DNA from 2 places in the Ralstonia mannitolilytica genome. Region 2 is predicted to be linked to the other one. Evidence: predicted binding sites of a transcription regulator. Region 2 holds the regulator's gene; the other holds the start of a gene.

Region 1 (4,371 bases), 400 kb from region 2:
CCGCGCCATCAAGCTTATGTGTGGCAGCCGGCACGGCGGCGTTCAGTTGCGCCAGGACGGTCGGCACGATGTCGGCCTCGCTCGGCAGCGCGGCCAGCGTGGCTTCGGAGGTGGGTGCGGCCGTGCCGTCCTTCCCCAGCACCGGGTTCGCGGTCTTGTTCAGGGCGATGAAGGCGGTGCGGTTCTCCAGCGTGGGCGCCGACGTGGTCGCGCCGGTTGCGTCGAGGCCATGGCTGGTGGTGACGACCACGAGCCAGTCTTCGCCCGGGTTGGCGGCCCGGCGCTGGGCGATGGCAGCCTGCAGCGTGCCGATGGCCTGGTCGACGTCGTGCAGGGCAGCGGTGTAAGCGTCGCTCTGCAAGCCTGCGTCAAGGGCAGCGGCGGCCGGCGCGCTGTACTGCGCGAAGACGACGTCGTAGCCCGATTGCACGAGCTTCACGCTGTGTTGCGTGACGCACGGATCGGCCTGGGCGCAGTCGACCAGCGTGTCGAGATTGCCCGCCTGCTGGTCCGCCTTGAGCAGCGCGGGCAGCACGGCCGAGCTGACGGCCGCGCCCAGGTGCGGGGTGGTGCCGGCGGCCTTGGCGGCGCCGCGCACGTAGCCGAAGACGGTCGGAGCGGCCAGCGTGGCGACGGTGTCGTCGGGCGCGCCGTGGCGGTTCTGCCAGGTGCCGGTCAGCACGGTGGCCCAGCTCGGGGTGTCGAGCGGCGGCTGGGCGGTCGTCGTACCGAGCGTGCCGCCCGTGGAGGCCGGCATGACCGACAGCGCGGCCAGGTTCGGCAGGCTGCGCCGCAACAGGCCGCGCTGGACCTGCGCATAGGTGGCGCCGTCCACGCCGACCACCAGCACTTTCCTGCTGGGGCCGGCCGGCGGCGGGCTGGTGTTGCCCTGGCCGGCGATTGGGGTACCATCGCTGCCCCCGCCGCAGGCCGCCAGTGCGGTGGCCAAGGTTGTGCCCAGCGCGGCCGTCAGCAGACGGCGGGCAGGTCGGTTCCAAGCCATGTCGATTTTCCTCGGTCGTGGTACGCGGCGCCCAGGAGGGCGCCGCGGTGATTGCGCTCCCTGCAATGCGACCGAAGCGTAGGGACGGGGCCTGTCGCTCAAGTGACAGCCGCGACAAGAATGCTGATGCCACTATTCGGATTTCTTGTGCGTCGTCCACGGGCGACGCACCGGTGCAGTGCACGTCACGCAATTCCCTGCCGAAGGTGAGGTGGTGTCTATCGCGCTTGCCTCACCGATAGAAAGAATTATTCTGGAAACGTGCGCATTGCGACGCCGCACGCCGGCCCCGTCGACCCTTTGTGCAGACTGGGATGGCGGGTTTGCGGCAGCGCATCCGGGATGGAAAGAAGGCCTTTCGCCCCCATCTGTCAAGACTGGTCATCTTCGACCGATCCACTATACTTAGCGCCAATCCCGGGATGAAACACTAGATGTAGTGGTCGCTTTCCGGGATTCTTATTTCGGCGCCACGCGGGGGCGGGCGTACGGCAGGTCAAGCCGGCGCTTGGGGGCTGAGAAAAGACAAGGGTCTTTTCGGTCTCTTTTTTCCTGCGTGGTGCCAGAGTCCGCCCTGGGGTTCCCCACCGGCGGACCCTCAATCGAACGGTTCAACAGGAGTCCACATGCAGACGGCCCAATCCGAAATCCACTCCGGCACCGCCAATCCCACTCAATTTGCGCAAAGCGCTGGCGGCACGGCCGTGGCCCCCGGCACCGGTTCCGGCGTCAACTACGCCGATTACAAGATCATCCGCCGCAATGGCGCCGTGGTGAGCTTCGAGCCGTCCAAGATCGCCGTGGCGATGACCAAGGCCTTCCTCGCCGTGAACGGCGGGCAGGGCGCCGCTTCCGCGCGTGTGCGCGAGCTGGTCGACCAACAGACGCAGAACGTGGTGCGCGCCCTGCTGCGCAGCCGCCCGAACGGCGGCACGTTCCACATCGAAGACGTGCAGGATCAGGTCGAACTGGCCCTGATGCGTTCGGGCGAGCACGACGTGGCCCGCGCCTACGTGCTGTACCGCGAGCGCCGCGCCCAGGAGCGCGCACAAGCCGGCGAAACCCAGCAGCAACCGGCCTTCATCGGCCTGAACGTGACCGACGGCGGCATCACCCGCCCGCTGGACATGGCGGCGCTGCGCAACGTGATCGTCTCGGCCTGCGAAGGCCTGGGCGATGCGGTGGACCCGGAGCCGATCCTCAAGGAAACGGTCAAGAACCTGTATGAAGGCGTGCCGATGACGCAGGTGTACGACTCGGCCATCCTGGCCGCCCGTACGCTCATCGAGAAGGACCCGGCGTACAGCCAGGTCACGGCGCGCATCCTGCTGCACACGATCCGCCGCGAAATCCTCGGCGAAGAAGTCACGCAGGCCGAAATGAGCACCCGCTATGCGGACTACTTCCCGCAGTTCATCAAGCGCGGCATCAACGCCGAGCTGCTGGACGACAAGCTGGCCCAGTTCGACCTGGCCCGCCTGGGCGCGGCGCTCGATGCCTCGCGCGACTTCCAGTTCAACTACCTCGGCCTGCAGACGCTGTACGACCGCTACTTCCTGCACATCAACGAAACCCGCATCGAGATGCCGCAGGCGTTCTTCATGCGTGTGGCGATGGGCCTGGCGCTGAACGAAATCGACCGCGAAGCCCGCGCCATCGAGTTCTACCAGCTGCTGTCGTCGTTCGATTTCATGTCGAGCACCCCGACGCTGTTCAACTCGGGCACGCGTCGCTCGCAGCTGTCGTCGTGCTACCTGACCACCGTGTCGGATGACCTGGACGGCATCTACGAAGCGCTGAAGGAAAACGCGCTGCTCTCCAAGTTCGCCGGCGGCCTGGGCAACGACTGGACCAACGTGCGCGCACTCGGCTCGCACATCAAGGGTACGAACGGCAAGTCGCAAGGCGTGGTGCCGTTCCTGAAGGTGGTCAACGACACGGCCGTGGCCGTGAACCAGGGCGGCAAGCGCAAGGGCGCCGTCTGCGCGTACCTGGAAACGTGGCACCTGGACATCGAAGAATTCCTGGAGCTGCGCAAGAACACCGGCGACGACCGCCGCCGCACGCACGACATGAACACGGCCAACTGGATCCCGGACCTGTTCATGAAGCGCGTGATGGAAGGTGGCGAGTGGACGCTGTTCTCGCCGTCCACCTGCCCGGACCTGCACGACAAGGTCGGCAAGGCGTTCGAGCAGGCCTACCTGGCCTATGAAGACAAGGTCGCGCGTGGCGAGATCAAGCTCTTCAAGAAGATGCCGGCGCTGCAACTCTGGCGCAAGATGCTGGGCATGCTGTTCGAAACCGGCCACCCGTGGATCACGTTCAAGGATCCGTGCAACATCCGCAGCCCGCAGCAGCACGTGGGCGTGGTGCACAGCTCCAACCTGTGCACGGAAATCACGCTGAACACGAACGACAGCGAAATCGCGGTGTGCAACCTCGGTTCGGTCAACCTGGTCGCCCACCTGGTCAAGCAGGCCGACGGCAGCGTGGTGCTCGATCACGAGAAGCTGAAGAAGACCGTGCGCACCGCCATGCGCATGCTCGACAACGTGATCGACATCAACTACTACGCGGTCAAGAAAGCACGTGATTCGAACCTGCGCCACCGTCCGGTCGGCCTGGGCATCATGGGTTTCCAGGACGCGCTGCACGTGCTGCGTGTGCCGTACGCGAGCGAGGCCGCCGTGCAGTTTGCCGACACCTCGATGGAAGCCGTGTGCTACTACGCCTACTGGGCGTCGACCGAGCTGGCTGAGGAGCGCGGCCGCTACAGCAGCTACAAGGGCTCGCTGTGGGATCGCGGCATCCTCCCGCAGGACTCGCTCAAGCTGCTGGCCGAAGAGCGCGGCGGCTACCTCGAAGCCGACATGTCGTCGACGATGGACTGGGACAGCCTGCGCGCGCGCATCAAGCAGTACGGCATGCGCAACTCGAACTGCGTGGCGATCGCGCCGACGGCAACCATCTCCAACATCATCGGCGTGTCCGCTTGCATTGAGCCGACGTACCAGAACCTGTACGTCAAGTCGAACCTGTCGGGCGAGTTCACGGTGGTCAACGACTACCTCGTGCGCGACCTGAAGGCCCGCGGCCTTTGGGACGAAGTGATGGTTGCCGACCTGAAGTACTTCGACGGCTCGCTGGCCCGCATCGACCGCATCCCGCAAGACCTGCGCGACCTGTACGCAACGGCCTTCGAGGTGGAGCCGCAATGGCTGGTGGAAGCCGCCGCGCGGCGCCAGAAGTGGATCGACCAGGCGCAGTCGCTGAACATCTACATGGCCGGCGCGTCGGGCAAGAAGCTGGACGACACGTACAAGCTGGCCTGGCTGCGTGGCCTGAAGACCACGTACTACCTGCGC
Region 2 (4,371 bases):
GCCTGCCGCTCGCCTGGGCAGCGAATGGGAAGCTGGGTGACTTGGGCACCCGCTGCCGCCGGCCGACACCGGAAGCAGTCGTCCAAGCCGCGCGCGTTTCCCGATGCCCGCCCGCCTCGCCCGACCTCCGCCAATTCCGTTTCGTTTCACCAAGACACTCGCCATGTTCGAACGCAGCCGCTATACGATCGACCAGATCGATCCCGAAATCTTTGCCGCCATCCAGAAGGAAAATCAGCGTCAGGAAGACCACATCGAGCTGATCGCCTCTGAGAACTACACCTCGCCGGCCGTGATGGCCGCGCAGGGCTCGCAACTGACCAACAAGTACGCCGAGGGCTACCCCGGCAAGCGTTACTACGGCGGTTGCGAATATGTGGACGTGGTCGAGCAGCTCGCCATCGACCGCGTGAAGCAGCTGTTTGGCGCCGAAGCCGCCAACGTACAGCCGAACTCGGGCTCGCAGGCCAACCAGGGTGTGTTCTTCGCCGTGCTCAAGCCGGGCGACACGATCATGGGCATGAGCTTGGCCGAAGGCGGCCACCTGACACACGGCATGGCGCTGAACATGAGCGGCAAGTGGTTCAACGTGGTCAGCTACGGCCTGAACGCGCAGGAAGACATCGATTACGACGCGCTCGAAGCGCTCGCGCAAGAGAAGAAGCCGAAGCTGATCATTGCCGGCGCATCGGCATTTGCCCTGCGCATCGATTTCGAGCGCATCGGCAAGATCGCCAAGTCGGTCGGCGCATATTTCATGGTCGACATGGCCCACTACGCCGGCCTGATCGCCGCCGGTGTGTACCCGAACCCGGTGCCGCACGCCGACTTCGTCACGACGACCACACACAAGAGCTTGCGCGGCCCGCGCGGCGGCGTGATCCTGATGAAGGCCGAACACGAGAAGGCCATCAACTCCGCGATCTTCCCCGGCATCCAGGGCGGCCCGCTGATGCACGTGATCGCCGGCAAGGCAGTGGCCTTCAAGGAAGCGCTGTCGCCGGAATTCAAGGCGTATCAGCAGCAAGTGGTGAAGAACGCCGCCGCCATGGCCGAAACGCTGATGGCACGCGGCCTGCGCATCGTGTCGGGCCGCACCGAGAGCCACGTGATGCTGGTCGACCTGCGCGCCAAGAAGATCACCGGCAAGGAAGCCGAGAAGGTGCTGGGCGACGCGCACATCACCGTCAACAAGAACGCGATTCCGAATGATCCGGAAAAGCCGTTCGTGACCTCGGGCATCCGCCTGGGTTCGCCGGCGATGACCACGCGCGGTTTCAAGGAAGCCGAGGCCGTGAAGGTGGCGCACCTGATCGCCGACGTGCTGGACAACCCGCACGATGAAAACAACATCGCCGAGGTGCGCGCCAAGGTGGCCGAGCTCACCAAGCAGTTCCCGGTGTACGGCTGAGGTTGTATCCGCCGGTGGCCGGCGCTGCCGGCCGCGTAGTACCCTGCCGCGATGCGCCCGAAGTCGAATGGGCGGGCCATCGCGGCATTGTCGTTTCAGCGCAGCGCGTTCTTTGAGGTTTCCGAGGAGACCACCGGCATGAAATGCCCCTTTTGCGGCCACGCGGCCACCCAGGTGATTGAAACCCGCATGTCGGAAGAAGGCGACACCGTGCGCCGCCGGCGCAAGTGCGAAGCCTGCGACCGCCGCTTCACGACCTACGAGCGCATCGAGCTGTTCTTCCCGGCCGTCGTCAAGAAAAACGGCAGCCGCGTCGATTACGACCGCAACAAGGTCAAGGATTCCATGCGCCTGGCGCTGCGCAAGCGCCCCGTCTCCGCCGAGGCCATCGACGAAGCCATTGCCCGCATCGAAGAGAAGCTCCTGAGCCACGGCGAGAAGGAAATCGGCAGCGACCGGGTGGGCGAGCTGGTCATGCGGGAGCTGAAGCGGCTGGACAAGATCGGGTATATCCGGTTTGCGTCGGTGTACCGGAGTTTCGAGGATGTGTCGGAATTTCGGGATGTGCTCGACGAGATTGCCGCGACGAACGTGCGGAAGTGAAAAAAGAGCCTGCAGGGCCCTCTTCCTTTACCAGCACTGCGCCGAGGTTGTCCCGCTCTTCATACCCGTATTGCCCTGTACACCGAGCTGGTTGATCGTATAGGTACCGCAGGCGTCTGCCGTCTGGGGGCCGGCTGGTACGGCCGACGCTGAATACGCAGGTGATGATGTCGCGTTATTCACCTGCACGCTCATCTGGTAATAGCTTTGATTTCCCGACTGAATTGCCATCGGAAACGATGCAGCTCCGTAACCGAGCGCTGAGGGCGAACTCGCGTAAACGTTTTGCAACGTGAAGTACCGCTCCTGCCGGGTGGCCAGATCGAGCAACGCCGTCTTTGCGTCGATTCGATGGGACTTCAGGACGTATTGCTGGTAGGACGGATACGCGATCGCCGCGAGGATGGCGATGATTGCCACCGTGATCATGAGTTCGACCAGCGTAAAGCCGGCAGCCTTGCGTAGAAAAACAGATCTCTCTGGATTCATCACCGCATCCATTGTTAACGCAGCCTGAGCCAGTTCAGGCGTGACCCGATGGCCGTGGCCGACGGATTGATCTGAATGAATCGGGGCGTGCCGTCCGAGCCCTGCATCACGGCATACACTTTTCCGTTAAGCGACACAAACGTCGAGGTCCCCGTGCCGCTCATGCCGACAGCGCTGACACCTTGCCCGCCCGAGGTAAGAAAGCTGCCATCCTTGTCGTAAAAGTACGGGTTCGCCGTCGCACCGCCATTGGCAACCGAGATGCCATACGAGAAACCTGAAGCCGCCGTCGTATTGCAAGACAGCACTTGCTGAACGGCCGGTATCAACGTATTGACATTCACCACGCCGTATTGAAGCGACGGGCTATAGACGACCTGTTCGTTCTGGCCCGTAGGCAACGGCAACGTCCAACCGAAGTCCGAATTACTGCCGGCGCAATCAGTCGAGCCTTTCCAGCAGACTTTCGAGCTCGTGACGGTTCGCTGGGCAAGTCCCGAGGTCGAAGTACCTGCATCCGTCGATGTCTGCTGCCTCAAATCCTTGGACGCGACTATCCCGCCCGAGGGGCCGGCTGACGACGCAAGCGACGCATATTTCGCTGTGGATGGAGCAATCGCGTTCCAGCCATCCATGTTCCAATCCCAGATACCGTAGAGAGCCTGATTTGCAGTCGCATACGTAGCGGGGCTTGTCAGCGTCGCGGGAAACGCCTGGCCAGTGCCGAAGCTCACAATCAACCGCGCCGGCCCGCCCAGGCCTGAGCCCGGGACTGAAGCGACGATCACCTTCGAAGTAATCGGCTGCCCGGCCGACGTCGTGAAGAGGGGCGTGGTCGAGACACTCCAGCTATTTGGATCTTGCGACGTCAAATCAAAGCGCCAGACGTTGCCATAGACATCGCCAGCGTAGACATAGTCGCTGATGTGGTCGCCATCAAGGTCGGCTGGCGTCACGAACGCAATGCCATTTTTGCTCGTAGTTCCCGCTTTTGCGGGACCATACCCGGTATCCAAATAGCGGAACGTGACTTGCCCTTTGGAGTCGACCAGCATGATGAACATGCCCGCCGTACCGTTCTTGCTATTCAAGCCATTGCCGAACAGCACCGCCCAATTGCCATTGTGAAGCCGGCGGATCACCGGAGTGCCATAGGTGTTGCCCAGATAGTCGCCACAGTTGGCAACGTTCGTGCAAGAAATCGACGCGGAAGACCACTCGCCGATGACGAGCTTGCTTGCATTGCTTTCGCTAAACGTGCTCGGGTCCGTCACGTCCAGGGCGTAGATCGCGCCGGTACCGGTGGTCGTGCCATCGCCGATCGGACCATTAGCGTTCCCGCCGCCGCCCAGCCCCCCCACCAGCCACGTGTGCCAGCCTCCGTTGTAATACAGTTCCCCAGTGCCCGGCGTAGCGTCTACGTACAAATTGTGGGTGTATCCCGGAGACGCGTAGTCCAACTTGCCGTTCGAACCGTTGTGAATCATGCTGACCACAGCGGCAGGCATGTAGGCCAGTATCTCGGTGCCATCGTTGGGCGTCGTCGAGTTGTTGACGAAATTGCCGTTGGCATCAAAGCTCCCAGCCCGAAAGCCGTGCAACATTCCGTCGTTAGATCCCACATAGACGACGTTTTGCCGCTGGCCGTAGGTCGCTTTGAAGTTCGCGTAGCTTCCAGCAGCCTCTGCGGGAGAGGCCTTGGCATAGAGGGCGTCTACCCACGGCCCGTTGTATGGAGCAGATGGCCCACCCACCCAGGTAGGGCTCGAATTTCCGATGTCCCCCAACACGCCTGTCCGGGCGCGGAACGTTCCGGAACCGCCTGAGGTAACTTCCTGTGAACGGTCTCCTCGCAGGTAAGAAAGGCG

What was found. Region 2 encodes NrdR, which represses ribonucleotide reductase genes. Its sites were predicted from a motif close to CACNANATNTNGTG; they were not measured.
Region 1: a site for NrdR is predicted at 1,432-1,445, ahead of TK49_RS06390 (ribonucleoside-diphosphate reductase subunit alpha). Genes of this name have one in related genera too.

The regions. Positions count from the first base shown of each region.
Region 1 covers NZ_CP010799.1:1,340,025-1,344,395, forward strand. Annotated here, with positions in the region: gene TK49_RS06385 (alkaline phosphatase family protein) at 1-1,003, opposite strand, end outside; gene TK49_RS06390 (ribonucleoside-diphosphate reductase subunit alpha) at 1,630-4,371, shown strand, end outside.
Region 2 covers NZ_CP010799.1:1,743,503-1,747,873, reverse strand. Annotated here, with positions in the region: ZMP/ZTP riboswitch at 1-26, shown strand, start outside; gene glyA (serine hydroxymethyltransferase) at 164-1,411, shown strand; gene nrdR (transcriptional regulator NrdR) at 1,550-2,014, shown strand; gene TK49_RS08310 (type IV pilin protein) at 2,042-2,515, opposite strand; gene TK49_RS08305 (pilus assembly protein) at 2,518-4,371, opposite strand, start outside.